Regions from separate parts of the Nocardioides campestrisoli genome, predicted to be linked through region 2. Evidence: riboswitches for the same ligand, from Rfam matches in the RefSeq annotation. Region 2 holds a riboswitch; the other holds the start of a gene.
The links. Region 2 has a riboswitch for thiamine pyrophosphate ahead of H8838_RS17400 (thiamine ABC transporter substrate-binding protein). Riboswitches for the same ligand answer to the same signal wherever they lie in the genome.

Region 1: linked by a shared signal. The riboswitch ahead of H8838_RS05465 (thiamine phosphate synthase) and the one ahead of H8838_RS17400 (thiamine ABC transporter substrate-binding protein) in region 2 are both predicted to bind thiamine pyrophosphate.

The regions. Positions count from the first base shown of each region.
Region 1 covers NZ_CP061768.1:1,136,992-1,144,546, forward strand. Annotated here, with positions in the region: gene H8838_RS05445 (carboxypeptidase regulatory-like domain-containing protein) at 1-1,169, opposite strand, end outside; gene H8838_RS05450 (winged helix-turn-helix domain-containing protein) at 1,438-2,013, shown strand; gene H8838_RS05455 (NAD(P)-binding domain-containing protein) at 2,049-3,164, shown strand; gene H8838_RS05460 (PLD nuclease N-terminal domain-containing protein) at 3,193-3,672, opposite strand; TPP riboswitch at 3,806-3,916, shown strand; gene H8838_RS05465 (thiamine phosphate synthase) at 3,914-4,519, shown strand; gene thiO (glycine oxidase ThiO) at 4,516-5,574, shown strand; gene thiS (sulfur carrier protein ThiS) at 5,571-5,768, shown strand; gene H8838_RS05480 (thiazole synthase) at 5,795-6,571, shown strand; gene H8838_RS05485 (thiamine phosphate synthase) at 6,568-7,143, shown strand; gene thiD (bifunctional hydroxymethylpyrimidine kinase/phosphomethylpyrimidine kinase) at 7,140-7,555, shown strand, end outside.
Region 2 covers NZ_CP061768.1:3,679,299-3,686,853, reverse strand. Annotated here, with positions in the region: gene H8838_RS17415 (hypothetical protein) at 1-744, opposite strand, end outside; gene H8838_RS17410 (alpha/beta hydrolase fold domain-containing protein) at 822-1,808, opposite strand; gene H8838_RS17405 (sulfotransferase) at 1,834-2,787, shown strand; TPP riboswitch at 2,794-2,913, shown strand; gene H8838_RS17400 (thiamine ABC transporter substrate-binding protein) at 2,905-3,966, shown strand; gene H8838_RS17395 (ABC transporter permease) at 3,963-5,618, shown strand; gene H8838_RS17390 (ABC transporter ATP-binding protein) at 5,620-6,660, shown strand; gene H8838_RS17385 (phosphatase PAP2 family protein) at 6,670-7,555, shown strand, end outside.

The DNA of each region.
Region 1 (7,555 bases), 1.7 Mb from region 2:
CCGGGAGCGGAGATGTTCGGCTTGATCTCGCCGTCCTGTCCCGCACCACGCGCGGAGAAGCCGGCGATGGCGTTGTTCACGTCATGGGCCCCGCTGGAGTAGTTCAGGGTGCGGCTGCCCGGTGACCCGCTGGTGGAGCAGCTGGGTCCGCTGTTGCCGTTGGACCACTGTCCCCAGATGCCCGAGGCGGCCCAGGCCTGCGTCACGTCCTCCATGAAGGGGTCGTTGCTCGGCTGCGTGGTGCCCCAGGAGTTGTTGATGATGTGGGGCCGCTTGCCGGCGTCGGGGTTCGCTCCGGCCAGGTCGGTGGGCGCGAGCATCCACTCACCGGACTCGATCAACGCCGCGTCGGAGGGGCAGCAGCCGTTGGCGGCGATCCAGGTCGCCCCCGGGGCCACGCCGATCTGGTTGGCGTTGCCGTCGTCGCCGAGCATCGTGCCCATCGTGTGGGTGCCGTGGCCGTTGGTGTCGCAGGGCGCGGTGGCGCAGCCGCCCGAGGCGTCGAACCACGAGTAGTCGTGGGTGAAGGTGCCGTCGCCGTTGTTGCCGCGGTACTGCCGCACCAGAGCCGGGTGGTCGAACTGGACGCCGGTGTCGATGTTGGCGATCACCAGGCCCTCGCCGGTGACGCCGCGCTGGCTCCACACGTCGTCGGCGTTGATGTTGGCCAGCCCCCACTCGACGGCGTCGACCTCCCGGACCTCGCGGCCCTTGGTGGGCTTCTCCAAGGCGTACTCGACGGTCGGGTAGAGACCCAGCACCTCGGGGGCCCGGGCGATGCTGCTCACCAGTGCGGTGTCGCCCGCCTCGACCCGGATCGCGTTCGTGGCCCAGAAGCTCCGGTGGGCGACGCCCTCGTCGTCGAGCAGCTCCCGCACCTCCTTCTGCTGCTGGTCGGCGGCGCTCGTCAGGGCCTTCCGCACGGCCTCACCGCGCGCGGCCCAGCCGCGTACCTGCGAGGCGGCGCTCAGGTCGGCCTGCTCGAAGCGGATCCAGAAGGTCGCCTCGCCCTTGGCCTCCAGCTGCTGGGCGAGCTTGGGCCGGATCTTGTCGCCGATCTCCGGAGCGGGCTGACCGCCGGGCGATGCGCCCGGGCCGGCCTGGGCGGCTGGGACGGTGAGGAAGAGTGCGCCGGCGGTCGCCAGCACGGTGAGCAGGCCGGCGAACATCGTCCGGTGGGACGGTCTCCGGCCTCGAGATCGGTGCGTTGACATGGTGGTCCTTCCCGAGAGTGGACCGGTCCTCCGACCGGTCCTGTCCAGAACCTAGGCAGCGTGTCGCCGGGCCGACTACGCGCGCATCCGGTCAATTCGTCGTCGATCCGGGCGATATGCGGGCAACTCGGCAGTAGGTGCGGATTCGTGCGCCGGGACGTCGTAGTGCTTGACCATTCCTGCGTGCGCGGCGAGGCTGAGAGCGCAGGGGAAAGGAAGGGCCATGTCTCTCGCTCGGGGAGAGGAAGCCCTCCACGAGACGACGCCCGCGTCGTCGCGGCCGCCCAAGGCCGTGGTGATCGCGATCGCCTACTCGCTGGAGGAACGGCTGCGCGTCGCCAGCCTGTTCGGCGACCACGTGTCGGTCCTGCTGGTGTCCTCACGGGAGGAGGCCGTCGCGCTGCTCACCGCCGAGGACCCGCCGGGAACGGCGCGCCCCGAGTCGCCTGAGCGCCCTGGGTCCTCGGACTGTGGCCTCCTCATCGACTCCGACCGGCGTACGGCGACCTGGCGCGACCGAGCGGTGCCGCTGTCCCCGCTGGAGCACGACGCGCTGCGCTGCCTGCTCTCGGACGTGGGGCGCACGTGGACCTTCGAAGAGCTCCACCAGGACGTCTGGGGCAACGACCACCTGGGCGACCGCTCCGACATGCAGTCGGTGGTCAAGCGGCTGCGGCGCAAGCTCGGCTTCCTCGACGCCCCGCTGCAGGTGCAGGCCATCCGGGGCGTGGGCTTCCGGCTGGTCCGGGCGGCCGCCGCCGTCGACGAGGGGCGCGCCCACGTGAGCGAGAGACCCTGAGCAATAGAACGCCCGCTCGCGGCGTTCGCCCTGATGTGGAACCGCATGACGCCCTGCTCGACTCCCCGCTCGACTCCCTGGTGATCGGCGCGGGTCAGGCGGGTCTGGCCGCGTCGTTCCACCTCGCGCGCCTCGGGATCGCGCACCTGGTGCTCGACTCGGCCCCGGCCCCCGGTGGCGCCTGGCAGCATCGGTGGGAGTCGCTGACCATGCAGGACGTGCACGGCGTCGCCGACCTGCCCGACGCCCCGGCACCGCCCCGCTCGCCCCTGCCCGCCCGCGAGGTCGTGCCGGCGTACTTCGCCGACTACGAGCGCCGGCACGCGCTGCCGGTGGTGCGGCCCGTGCGGGTCGACCGGGTGGAGAGCGAGGGCGAGCTGCTCGTCGTACGAGGCCACGGCCCGGCCGGCGAGCGGTCCTGGCGCACCCGGACGCTGGTGAACGCGACCGGGACCTGGACCCGCCCGTTCGTGCCGTTCTACCCGGGCATCGCCTCGTTCGCCGGCGAGCAGCTGCACACCGCGCACTACCCGGGTGCCGAGCACTTCCGCGGCACCCGGGTCCTGGTCGTCGGAGGCGGCGCGTCCGCCGTCCAGCTCCTCGGCGAGCTGGCCCCGGTCACCGACACCCTGTGGGTCACCCGGCGTCCTCCCGTCTGGCGCGACGACGACTTCGACGCCGAGGCCGGGCTGGCGGCCGTCACCCACGTCGAGGAGCGGGTCCGGCAAGGCCTGCCGCCGACCAGCGTCGTGGGCGTCACCGGCCTCGCGCTGCGCCCCCAGGAGCAGCGGGCCGCCAGGCTCGGCGCCTACCGGCGGCGCCCGATGTTCACCTCGATCGAGCCCTGGGGCGTGCGCTGGGAGGACCCGCCGCCCGGTGCGCCCGCCCGCGAGGAGGTCGGCGCCATCCTCTGGGCGACCGGCTTCCGGGCGGCCGTGGACCACCTGGCCCCGCTCGGCCTGCGGACTCCCCAGGGAGGGATCCAGCTCGTGCACGTGCCGGGCAACGTGCAGGGCGCCACGACGGCGGTCCGCGACCCTCGGGTGCAGCTCGTGGGCTACGGGCCCTCGGCGAGCACGATCGGCGCCAGCCGCGCCGGGCGTGCCGCGGCGAGCGCCGTACGTCGTCGGCTGGCGCCGGCGCTCGCCTGAGCGCGCCGGTCGGCCGGGGCAGCTGGACTCAGCTCGCCGCCGGGTCGCCGTCCGGAGCGGGGTCGCCGTCGGGAGCCTCGTCCGGGGCAGCGTCGCCGGCCCCATCCTCGGCGCGGCGACGCTCCTGCCGCTCCCGCCGCTCGGCCTCCTCCTGCTCGCGCTTGCGCCGTTGCTCGGCCTGGTAGCGACGCCGCTGCTCCTCGGCCCGCCGACGCACCTGTGCCAGGAACTCCTCGTCCGAGGTGCCGTCGGTGGCCGCGGCGCGTCCTGGCCGGTCGTACTCCGGGAACTGCGGCACCGCCCGCTCGCCGGGGGAGCGCCGGGGCGTCACCGGCCGGCCTGCGGCCAGCCAGGCCACCGAGCCGACCACCGGGAAGAAGAGGATCAGCAGCATCCAGCCGATCTTGGGCAGGTGGCGCACCTCGTCGTCCTTGCTGGTGATCGCCTCCACCAGGCAGTAGATCGAGAGCACCAGCGGCACGACGTAGAACAGGACGATGCGACCCATGAGACCCCTCGGAGACGTGTGCACAGAGACGTGCGCACAGAGACGTGCGCAGCCAGTGTGGACAGGATCGTAGGGCCCCGGGCCCCGGCGCGCACCGCTCTGGACACCCCTGCGCGCCTTCGTTATCGTCGTCGACGTCCACCACGGGAGCTCGCGGCAGCGAGCTGAGAGGGAGCTGGAGCCGCTCCGACCGTCGAACCTGATCCGGGTCATGCCGGCGAAGGAAGCGTCAGGAGCTCCCGTGTTCGTACCCGTGTTGCTGCCACGTCTGTTCTGCCTCGTCTCTCCGGGGGACGACCTCTCCCTGTTGCCCGACCTCGTCGCCGCGGGGGTCGACGGCTTCCAGGTCCGCGACAAGACCGGGACCGACCGCGAGGTGCTCGCCCTGGCCCAGCTGGTGGTCGGCGCGGTGCGTCCCGGTGGCGCCCAGGTGGTGGTCGACGACCGGCTCGACGTGGCGCTGGCGGCTGGCGCGGACGGCGTGCATCTCGGCGCCGACGACCTGCCGGTGGCGGCGGCCCGCCGGGTCGCGCCCGACCTGGTGGTGGGCGCCACCTGCCGCTCCCGCGACGACGTGCTGCGCGCCGCCGACGCGGGGGCGACGTACGCCGGCTTCGGACCCGTCTGGGCCTCGGGCAGCAAGGCGGGGCTGCCCGCTGCCCTGGGTCCGGAGGCGGTGACCCGCGCTGCGGGGGTGCTGCCGCTGGTGTCGATCGGCGGGGTGGACGCCGCCCGGGCCGGGGCCGCGCGCCGGGCCGGGGCGCACGGGGTGGCGGTGATCGCCGCCGTCTGGGGCGCGCGAGATCCGGTGGCGGCCGCGAAGGAGCTGGTGGCGGCGCTGCGATGAGCAGTGTGCAGTCGACCGGAGTGCGGGCGAGCGGTCTGCGGGTCCGCGTGCTCGGTGCCGGGATCGTCGGGCTGACGTGCGCCGAGGAGCTGGTACGCCGTGGCCACCGGGTGAGCGTGTGGGACCCCGCGCCCGGCAGCGGGGCCTCGTACGCCGCCGCCGGGATGCTCTGCCCGGCGGGGGAGACCTGGCACGGCGAGACCGACCTGCTCGAGACCGGCCGCGCCTCCGCCCGGCTCTGGCCCGCGCTGGCCGCCCGGCTGGGGGTGCGGCTGGACACCGCGGGCACCCTGCTGGTCGGGCACGACGCGGGCGACCTGCAGGAGGTGGGTCGGCAGGCCGGGCTGCTCGAGGCCCTGGGCGAGCCGGTCGAGCCGGTGGACCGCCGGGCGCTGGCCCGGACCGAGCCCTGCCTGGGCCGCGCCGCCGGCGGGTTCCGGCTGCCCGAGGACCTCGCCGTCGACCCGCGGTCCGTCGTCCGCGCCCTGCTGGCCCGGCTCGGCGACGCCCTGTGCCGGCGCGGTTGGGACCTCGCACGCGACCCGGCGCCGGGCCCCGACCACGACGCGGTCGTGGTCGCCACCGGGGCGCGGCTGCCGGCGCCGTTCGCGGGGCTGGTCCGCGGGGTGCGGGGTGAGGTGCTGCGGGTGCGCAGCGACGACCCGCCGCGCCACGTCGTACGCGGCCTGGTCCGTGGTCGCCCGGTCTACGTGGTGCCCCGCGCGGACGGCGAGCTGGTGGTCGGGGCGACGGTCGAGGAGCACGACGCCGCGCCGGAGGTGACCGCCGGCGGGGTGCACCGGCTGCTCGACGACGCCCGGACGCTGCTGCCGGGCCTGGACCGGGCGACCTGGCTGGAGGCGACCGCGCGGGACCGGCCCGGCACCCGGGACAACCGGCCGCTGGTCGGCCCCACCCACCTGCCCGGCGTGCTGCTCGCCGCGGGGCACTCGCGCCACGGCGTGCTGCTCGCGCCGCTGACCGCACGCCTGGTCGCCGACCACCTGGAGTCGGGGACCGTCCACCACCCCTGGGACCCGAGGAGGAACCCGTGAGGATCACGCTCAACGGACACGAGGTCGAGGCGCCGGACGGCGACCTCGCCGCGCTGCTGCGCTCCCAGGACGCTCCGGCGACCGGGTGCGCCGTGGCCGTCAACGGCCGGGTCGTGCCCCGGGCCGCGCACGCCGGCCACCCGGTGCGCCCCGGCGACGTGGTCGAGGTGGTCCGGGCGGTGCAGGGCGGATGAGCACAGGGGGGATGAGCACAGGGCGGATGAGCACGGACGGCGACCCGCTGGTCATCGCGGGGGAGGAGCTGGCGTCGCGGTTCCTGCTGGGCACCGGCGGCCTGCCCCGGCTCTCCCTGCTGCCCGCGGTGCTGAGCGCGGCCGAGCCCGGCCTGGTCACGGTGAGCATGCGCCGTACGTCGGGCACGGGCAGCGGCGGCCTGTGGGCGACGCTGCGCGAGCACGGTGTGCGCCTGCTGCCCAACACCGCCGGCTGCACCAGCGCCCGGGAGGCGGTGCTCACCGCGGAGCTCGCCCGCGAGGCGCTCGGCACCGACTGGGTCAAGCTCGAGGTGGTCGGCGACGAGGAGTCGCTGCTGCCGGACGCCGTGGAGCTGCTCGACGCTGCCGAGGAGCTGGTGGGCCGCGGCTTCACCGTGCTGCCCTACGCCCCGCCCGACCCGGTGGTGGCACGGCGGCTGGTCGACGCCGGCTGCGCCGCGGTGATGCCGCTGGGCTCCCCGATCGGCTCCGGCCAGGGCGTGCTGGACCCCTGGTCGCTGGCGGCGGTGGTGGCCGGCGTGGACGTGCCGGTCGTGCTGGATGCCGGGGTCGGGACGGCCTCGGACGCGGCGCTGGCGATGGAGCTGGGCTGCTCCGCGGTGCTCGCGGCCTCGGCCGTGACCCGGGCCGAGGACCCGGTGGCGATGGCGCGGGCACTGCGTCTGGGCGTCGAGGCGGGCCGGGCCGCGTGGGGCGCCGGACGGATCCCGCGGCGCGCGGTGGCGCGTGCGTCCAGCCCGGTCGAGGGGAGGATCGGATGAGCGGGTGCGCACCGCCGCGGGTGGTGGTCCTCACCGACGCCGCCCAGCTGCCGGCCGGGCGCGACCTGCTGGGGACCGTGCGGGCCTGTCACCGTGCCGGGCTGGAGGCGGTCGTGGTGCGTGAGCACGACCTGGAGCCTGGGGCGCGGTCCGACCTGGTCGCCGCACTGGCCGCGCTGCCGGGGCTGCGGGTGGTCTCCTCGCGGGTCCCGGACCCGGCCGCCCACGCTGTGCACCTGGCCGCCTGGCAGCCGGCTCCCGGGCACGGTCCTCCGTGGGGACGCTCCTGCCACTCCGCCGCCGGCGTCGCCCGGGCCGCGCGCCAGGGGGCCGGGTGGGCGACGCTGTCGCCGTACGCGGCCACGCCCAGCAAGCCCGGCTACGGGCCCCTGGTCCCGTCCGCCGCGTACGCCGGGCACCCGGTGCCGGTCTTCGCCCTGGGCGGCGTCGACCCGGGCAACGCCGCGTCCGCGCTCCGGGCCGGCGCCTGGGGGGTGGCGGTGATGGGCGCGGTGATGCGCGCGGCAGATCCGGGTCGCGTGGTGGCCGCGCTCCGGGAGGTCGTGCGGTGAGCAGCCCGCCCGTGGTGCTGACCGTCGCCGGCACCGACTCCGGCGGCGCGGCGGGGATCGCCGCCGACCTCGCGACCATCGGGCACCTCGGTGCGCACGGGGCCTGTGTGGTCACGGCGGTGACCGCGCAGGACACGCTGGGTGTGCACGCCGTCCACCCGGTGCCGCTGGAGGTGGTCGCCGCCCAGCTCGACGCCGTGCTGGAGGACCTGCCGGTGGCCGCGGTGAAGACGGGCATGCTGGGCAGCGCCGAGGTGGTCCGGCTGGTCGCGGAGAGGGTCGGAGGCGTCGGCCTCCCCCTGGTCGTCGACCCCGTGCTGGTCGCCACCAGCGGAGCCGTGCTGGGGGACTCACTGGTGGTCGCCGCCTACCGCGAGCACCTGCTGTCCGTGGCGACCGTGGCCACCCCCAA
Region 2 (7,555 bases):
GGCCAGGGCGGCGAGGCCCAGGCCGACGCCGCTGGCCGCCTCGACGGAGACGTCCCCGGTCGGCGCCGGGTCGCCACCGGCGAGCATCAGCACCCCCAGCACCCCGGCGACCGGCAGCAGGAGCAGCAGGGTGACGAGGCCGTGCACCGGGGCCCGGAGCCGCTCGCCGAGCGTCGTCACGGCCAGCACCCCGAGCACCCCGAGCATCAGGGCGAACGCCCCGAGCGGGGCGCGCCACGGCACCACCCCCGCGTCCCCGCGCACCTGGTCGGCGTCGCGGGCGGCGATCCAGTCGAGCGCGACCAGGATCCCGCCGGAGCCGGTCCGGGCCAGCAGGGCGACCACCAGGACGCCGACGGCGACCAGGGCGGCCGCGACCGCGGCGTCGACCAGAGGGGTGGCGGCCCCGGTGTGCGGCACGTCGCGGCTGACGCGGCGGAACGCGAGCACGGCGGTGGCCCCGGCCAGCAGGGTCAGGGTCAGCGGGACCGCGGTCGCGCTCCCGCTGGCGGTGCCGCCGACCACGACGAAGCTGCCGCTCATGCTGCCGTCGACGCCGGCACCGAACGCGCCTGCGAGCAGCACGCCCGCCGTGGTCAGGAGCTGCCCGAAGGTCATCGACGCCGTGGCGATCAGCCACGCCAGCAGCAGCGAGGCCGCGCCGGTGACCGCCAGCGTGGCCCCCGCGACCGCGGCGCCACGGCGTACGGAGCCGGGCAGCGTGCCGGGTCGCGGGTCGGACATGGCTGACAGGGTGCCGCACCGCTCGTGATGGTGCCAGGACGACCAGACCCTGAGACCTGCTGAGACCTGCTGGAACCTCAGCGCGCCAGGAAGGCCAGCACCTGGCGGAACGCCCGGTCGGCCTCGGGCACCAGGGGCAGCAGGGGGTAGACGTGCAGCAGCCCCGGCTCCTCCACGCTGGTGAGCTCCCAGCCCGCCTCCGCCGCATGACGGACCAGCAGCCGGAAGCCGGGCAGCAGGGTGTCCCGAGTGCCCCCGAGCAGCAGCGTGGGCGGCAGGTCGGCCAGCGAGCCCAGCCCCGGCGAGACCTCGGGCCGGCGCAGGTCCGCCTCCGACCCGGCCCACCAGCCGGCGTAGGCGTCGATCTTGCCCACGAAGAGCCACGGGTCCCCGGCGGTGGCCTGCGCCGTCTCCTCCGGGGTGGTGCCGGCGAGGTCGACCCACGGCGAGATCAGCACCGTCCGCGCGGCGCGCGGCCCGCCGGTGTCGCGCATGGCCTGGGCGAGCGAGAGGGCGTAGCCACCGCCGGCGGAGTCACCGGCCAGGACCAGCTCGCCGCCGCCTTCCGCCGCCTGGACGGCGTACCGGCCGGCGAGCCCGACGAGCGCCTCGTGGGAGTCGCGCCAGGTGTGCTCGGGGGCCAGCGGGTAGTCCGGCAGCACGATCCGCGCACCGGTGGCCCGGGCCAGCCGGCAGACCCACCGCAGGTGGAACGGGTCCAGCCCGAAGGCGTACCCGCCGCCGTGCAGGTAGAGGACCGTGAGCCCGGGACTCGTGCCCGCGGCTCGGGCCCGGGGCGTGACCACCCAGCTGGGGAAGCCGGCGGAGTCGTCGCGCTCGACCGCGAACCGCCGGGTGAACCCGGGGACCGCCCAGGTGGGCAGCCCCGCCGGCTCCGCACGCCGCCGGGCCAGCACCCGCCGGCGCTCGGCCTCGGGGTCGGTGAGGTCGCCGCTGCGGCGGACCACCGGCAGCGCCCGGACCAGCAGCCGGTGCCGGAAGCTGGGACGCGGGATCGGGTCGAACAGGGTCGGATCGACCGGGGAACGGGAGACGGCGGGCACGCGAGCACCCTAGGCTCTGGCCACCATGAGGGGGCAGACGCGCGACCAGGACCCGACCGTCGTCTACCTCGCCGGCTGGGGACGCAGCGGCTCCACCCTGCTCGAGCGGCTGCTCGGCGAGCTCCCCGGCGTCACCCTGCTCGGGGAGGTGGTCCACCTCTGGGAGCGGGGTCTGCACGAGGACCAGCTCTGCGCCTGCGGCGCGGCCTTCTCCGCGTGCCCGTTCTGGACGGCCGTGGGCGCGCGGGCCTTCGGCGGCTGGCAGGCTGTCGACCTCGACCGGCTCGCGTACCTGCGGGAGCGGGTGGACCGGCAGCGCCGGATGCCGCGCACCGCACGCCGCAGACCCGACCCCGGCACCCGCGCCGAGGTCGAGCAGTACGCCGGCCACTTCCGCGCCGTCTACGCCGCGGCCCAGCAGGTCGGCGGCGCCCGGGTGCTGGTCGACTCCAGCAAGGAGATCCCCACCGCGCTCACCCTCAGCCACCGCGACGACCTGGACCTGCGCGTCCTGCACGTGGTGCGCGACGCGCGCGGCGTGGCCTACTCCTGGGCGAAGACCGTGGCCCGCCCCGAGGCCGGCGGCGAGCCGATGCCGCGCTTCTCCCCGGCGCGCAGCACCGGGCTGTGGCTCTCGGGCAACCTGACCGTGCAGGCGCTGGCCTGGCGCGGCGTCCCGCTGACCCGGATGCGCTACGAGGACCTGGTCGCCGATCCTGCCGCGGCGCTGGCCGAGGCCTGGCGGGCGCTCGACCTCCCAGGCTCGCCGGAGCTGCCGGTGCGCGGGGGCGGTGCCGCCGGCCCGCCCGAGGTCGACCTCGGGCCGTGCCACTCGGTGGCCGGGAACCCGATGCGGTTCCGGACCGGGCCCACCGAGCTGCGGGCCGACGAGGAGTGGCGCGCCGCGATGGCTCCGGGCGACCGGCGGCTGGTCACGGCGATGGCGTGGCCGCTGCTGCGCCGGTTCGGCTACCGGTAGGCTGGCACCACCAGACAGGGGAGCACCCGGCGTCGCGACGCCACGTGCTGAGAGTGCGGGAGAGCCCGCAGACCCTCCGAACCTGCACCGGTTAGCACCGGCGAAGGGAGTCAGAAAGTGAAGCGTCCTGCCCTGCTCGCAACCGTGGGGGTGGTGGGCCTCGGCCTGCTCGCCGCCTGCAGCACCGGCGGCACCACCAGCGCGGAGGAGTCCGGCCCCGAGCGCAGCCGCGAGGTCATCCTGGTCACGCACGACTCGTTCACCCTCCCCGAGGAGCTGCTCGAGGAGTTCGCCGAGCAGACCGGCCAGGAGCTGATCGTCCGGGCCTCCGGCGACGCCGGCGCGCTGAGCGCCAAGCTCGCGCTGACCAAGGAGAACCCGACCGGCGACGTCGCCTTCGGGATCGACAACACCTTCGCCTCCCGGGTGCTGGACGAGGGGGTCTTCGCCCCGGTCGAGGTGGAGCTGCCGCCCGGCGCCGAGGAGTACGCGCTCGCCGACGGAGCCGACCGCCTGGTCCCGGTCGACGTCGGCCACGTGTGCCTCAACATCGACGACACCTGGTTCGACAAGAACGAGGTGAAGCCGCCGCGGACGCTGCAGGACCTGACGAAGCCGGCGTACGAGGACCTCACCGTCGTGCCCGCCGCCTCCACCTCCTCGCCGGGGATGGCGTTCCTGCTCAGCACCGTGGCGGCCTTCGGCGACGAGTGGCCCGACTACTGGCAGGAGCTGCTGGACAACGGCCTCAAGGTCGTCGACGGCTGGAGCGACGCCTACTACACCGACTTCACCCAGGGCGGCGAGAACGGCGACCGCCCGATCGTCCTCTCCTACGACTCCTCGCCGGCCTTCACCGTGGCCGAGGGCCAGAAGCGGTCGACCACCAGCGCGCTGCTGGAGACCTGCTTCCGCCAGGTCGAGTACGCCGGCGTGCTGGACGGGGCCCCGAACCCCGAGGGCGCCCGGGCCCTGGTCGAGTTCCTCACCGGCCCGGAGGTGCAGGCGGCGCTGCCGGAGTCGATGTTCGTCTTCCCGGTCGACCCGACGGTCGAGCTCCCCGACGCGTGGGCCGAGTACGCGGTCCAGCCCGAGCAGCCCTTCGAGGTCGACTCCGAGGAGATCGCGGCCAACCGGGAGCAGTGGCTCCAGCAGTGGACGGAGATCACCACCCGGTGAGCGCGGGCCGGCGGGCTGCGACGCGCCGGCTGCTGGTGCTGGCCGGGCTCTCGGCCGGACCGCTGCTGGTGCTCGGGGTCTTCTTCGGGCTGCCGGTCGCGGCCATGGTGTCGCGCGGCTTCCTCGACGACGGGTCCCTCGACCTCGGCGGCGTGCTGGAGGTGCTCGGCCGCCCCCGGGTGCACCGGGTGCTGGCCTTCACCCTGGGCTCCGCCCTGGCCGGGACGCTGCTCTCGCTCGCCCTCGGCCTGCCCGCGGCGTACACCCTGACCAGGCTCCGGCTGCCCGGCCGGCGGGTGGTCCGGGCCGCCCTGCTGGTGCCGTTCGTGCTGCCCACGGTGGTGGTCGGCGTGGCGTTCCGCCAGCTGCTCGCCGACTCCGGCCCGCTGGGCGGCCTGGGCCTGGACGGCACCCCGGTGGCGATCGTGCTGGGCCTGGCCTTCTTCAACGCCGCCGTGGTGGTGCGCGGGGTCGGGGCGGCCTGGGAGTCCCTGGACCCGCGGCCCGCGGAGGCGGCCGCGGCGCTCGGCGCCACGCCCTGGCAGGTGCTGCGCACGGTGACCCTGCCCGCGCTGCGCCCGGCGATCGTCTCGTCGGCCTCGGTGGTCTTCCTCTTCTGCGCCACCGCGTTCGGCATCGTGCTGACGCTCGGCGGGGTCCGCTACGCCACGGTGGAGACCGAGATCTACCTGCTCACCACCACCCTCTTCGACCTGCAGGCCGCGGCGGCGCTCTCCCTGCTCCAGCTGGTCGTGGTGGCGGGCCTGCTGCTGGTCACCGGTCGGCTGCGGGCGACCACGACGGCGCTCAGCCGGGCCGTGCCGAGGCCGCGGCGGCCCGCTGCGGCCGACGTGCCGGCCCTGCTGGTCACCGGGCTGCTGCTGGTCTTCGTCGCCACCCCGCTGACCGCCCTGGTCGCCGGGTCGCTGCGGGTGCGCGGTGGCTGGAGCCTGGACAACTACCGCGCGCTCTCGGGCACCGGGGAGGACCGGGCGTTGCTGGTCCCGGTGACCGAGGCGCTGGCCACGTCCTTGCGGGTCGCGGTCGACGCCACCTGGATGGCGCTGCTGCTCGGCCTGCTGCTCGCGGTGGTGGTGACCCGCCGCTCCCACGGGCGCACCGAGCGCCGGCTCCGGTCCACGGTGGACGCGCTGTTCATGCTGCCCCTCGGCGTCTCGGCGGTGACGCTCGGCTTCGGCTTCCTGATCGCCCTGGACCGGCCCCCGGTCGACCTGCGCGACTCCCCGTGGCTGGTGCCGATCGCCCAGGCGCTGGTGGCGCTCCCCCTGGTGCTGCGCACGCTGGTCCCGGTGCTGGCCGGGATCGACGACCGGCAGCGGCAGGCCGCCGCCTCGATGGGTGCCGGACCGCTGCGCACCTGGCTGACGGTCGAGGCGCCGGTGGTGTGGAAGCCGCTGCTGGCCGCCAGCGGCTTCGCCTTCGCCGTCTCGCTGGGGGAGTTCGGTGCCACCTCCTTCCTGGCCCGGGACGAGAACCCGACGCTGCCGGTGGTGATCTACCAGCTGATCGGCCATCCCGGGGAGATGAACTACGGGATGGCGCTGGCCGCCTCGGTGGTGCTCGCGGCCACCACCGCACTGGTCGTGCTGGCCGTGGAGCGGCTGCGGGTGCCGAGCGTGGGAGCCTTCTGACATGCCCGACGAGGAGGATCTGCGGCCCGCGCTCTCCCTGCGTGGTGCCTGCGCGGCGTACGACGGCAAGCCGGCCCTGGTCGACGTCTCGCTGGACCTGCCGGCCGGCGAGGTGCTCGCGGTGCTGGGCCCCTCGGGGTGCGGGAAGTCCACGCTGCTACGGGTGGTCGCCGGCCTGGAGCCGCTGAGTGCCGGGACCGTGCTCTTCGACGGCGACGACCTGGCCGGGCGCCCCACCCACCGGCGCGGCTTCTCGCTGATGTTCCAGGACGGGCAGCTCTTCGCCCACCTGAGCGTGGCCCGCAACGTCGGTTACGCCCTGCGGCTGGCCCGGCGGCCGCGCGCCGAGGTGCGGTCCCGGGTCGCCGAGCTGCTGGCACTGGTCGGGCTGGCGGGCTACGAGGACCGGATGCCGGCGACGCTGTCGGGCGGGGAGCGGCAGCGGGTGGCGCTGGCCCGGGCCCTGGCGGTGCGGCCCCGGCTGCTGCTCCTCGACGAGCCGCTCTCGGCCCTGGACGCCGCGCTGCGCGAGTCCCTGGCCGCCGACCTGCGCGCGATCCTGGTCGCGGCCGGGACCACCGCGGTGATGGTGACCCACGACCACGAGGAGGCCTTCGCGGTCGCCGACCGGCTCGCGGTGATGTTCCGGGGCCGGGTCGTCCAGCAGGGGCCGATCGGCGAGGTGTGGGCGTGGCCCGCGGACGAGGAGACCGCGACGTTCCTGGGCTACCCCACGGTGCTCGCCGGGGAGCCCGCCGACCGGCTGGCCCGGGCCGCCGGCCTGGCGGGTGGCCGGGTGCTGGCACTGCGCCGCTCAGCGCTCCGGGTCGATCCCGAGGGGCCGGTGGCCGCCACGGTGACCGCCGCGGTGGCGACGCCCGAGCTGCTGCGCCTGCAGGTCGACGTCCCCGACGTCGGGGCCCTGCACGCGGTGGCCTCCCGTGGGGCCCAGGTCACGGTGGGCCAGGAGGTCCGGCTGGCGGTCGACCCCGACCGCCTCGCCCCCGTGGGCGCGAGGACCGAGGTCTCCCGGAGTCTCTAGACTGCGGGGGTGTATCGCCGTTCCCACTACCTCCTGATCGGCGTCGCCGCCACCATGGGCGTCCTCGCCGTGGTGGCCGCGATCGCCCTCGACCGCACGCTCGTCGACCCCGACGGCTTCCTCGGTCCGTCCTGGGCGCGGCTCCCGCTGCTGCTCGGTGCGGCGCTGCTCGCCGACATGCTGCCCCGGTTCGTCTGGGCAGGGCGCGGTCACCCGGGCCTGGGCTGGCAGGCGGTGCGCGAGCGCTGGCGCACCCACTGGAACCGCGAGCGGCTGACGCTGGTGGTGATGGGCGTCGTCTGCTTCTACATCACCTACGTCAGCTACCGGAACCTCAAGTCGTTCCTGCCGTTCATCATGGGCGACACCAAGTACGACCGCGAGCTGCACGTGCTCGACCGGGCGCTCTTCCTCGGCACCGAGCCGGCCGAGGTGCTGCACGCCGTCTTCGGCACCGGGATCAGCGCCCACGTGCTCTCCACGATCTACCTGTGGTTCCTGCCGCTGGTGCCGATCGGCGTCGCGGTCTTCCTGGTGTGGTCGCGCAACATCGCCTTCGGCTACTGGTTCGCCAACTCCCAGGTGCTGATCTGGACGCTCGGCACGGCGTCGTACTACGCGCTGCCCACCCTCGGCCCCGGCTTCCGCTACCCCTGGCTCTACCAGGAGCTGCCGGAGACCGGCACCAGTGCGTTGATGGAGGCGTTGTTCTACGGGCGCAAGGGGGTGATCCACGACGGGATCGAGGGTGCCGTGCAGTCGGTGGCCGGCTTCGCCAGCCTGCACACCGGCGTCACCCTGCTGGTCGCGCTGATGATCCAGTACACGATGCGCAACCGGATCGTGAAGATCGTCTTCTGGGTCAACTTCGGAGTCACCGTGATCGCCACGCTCT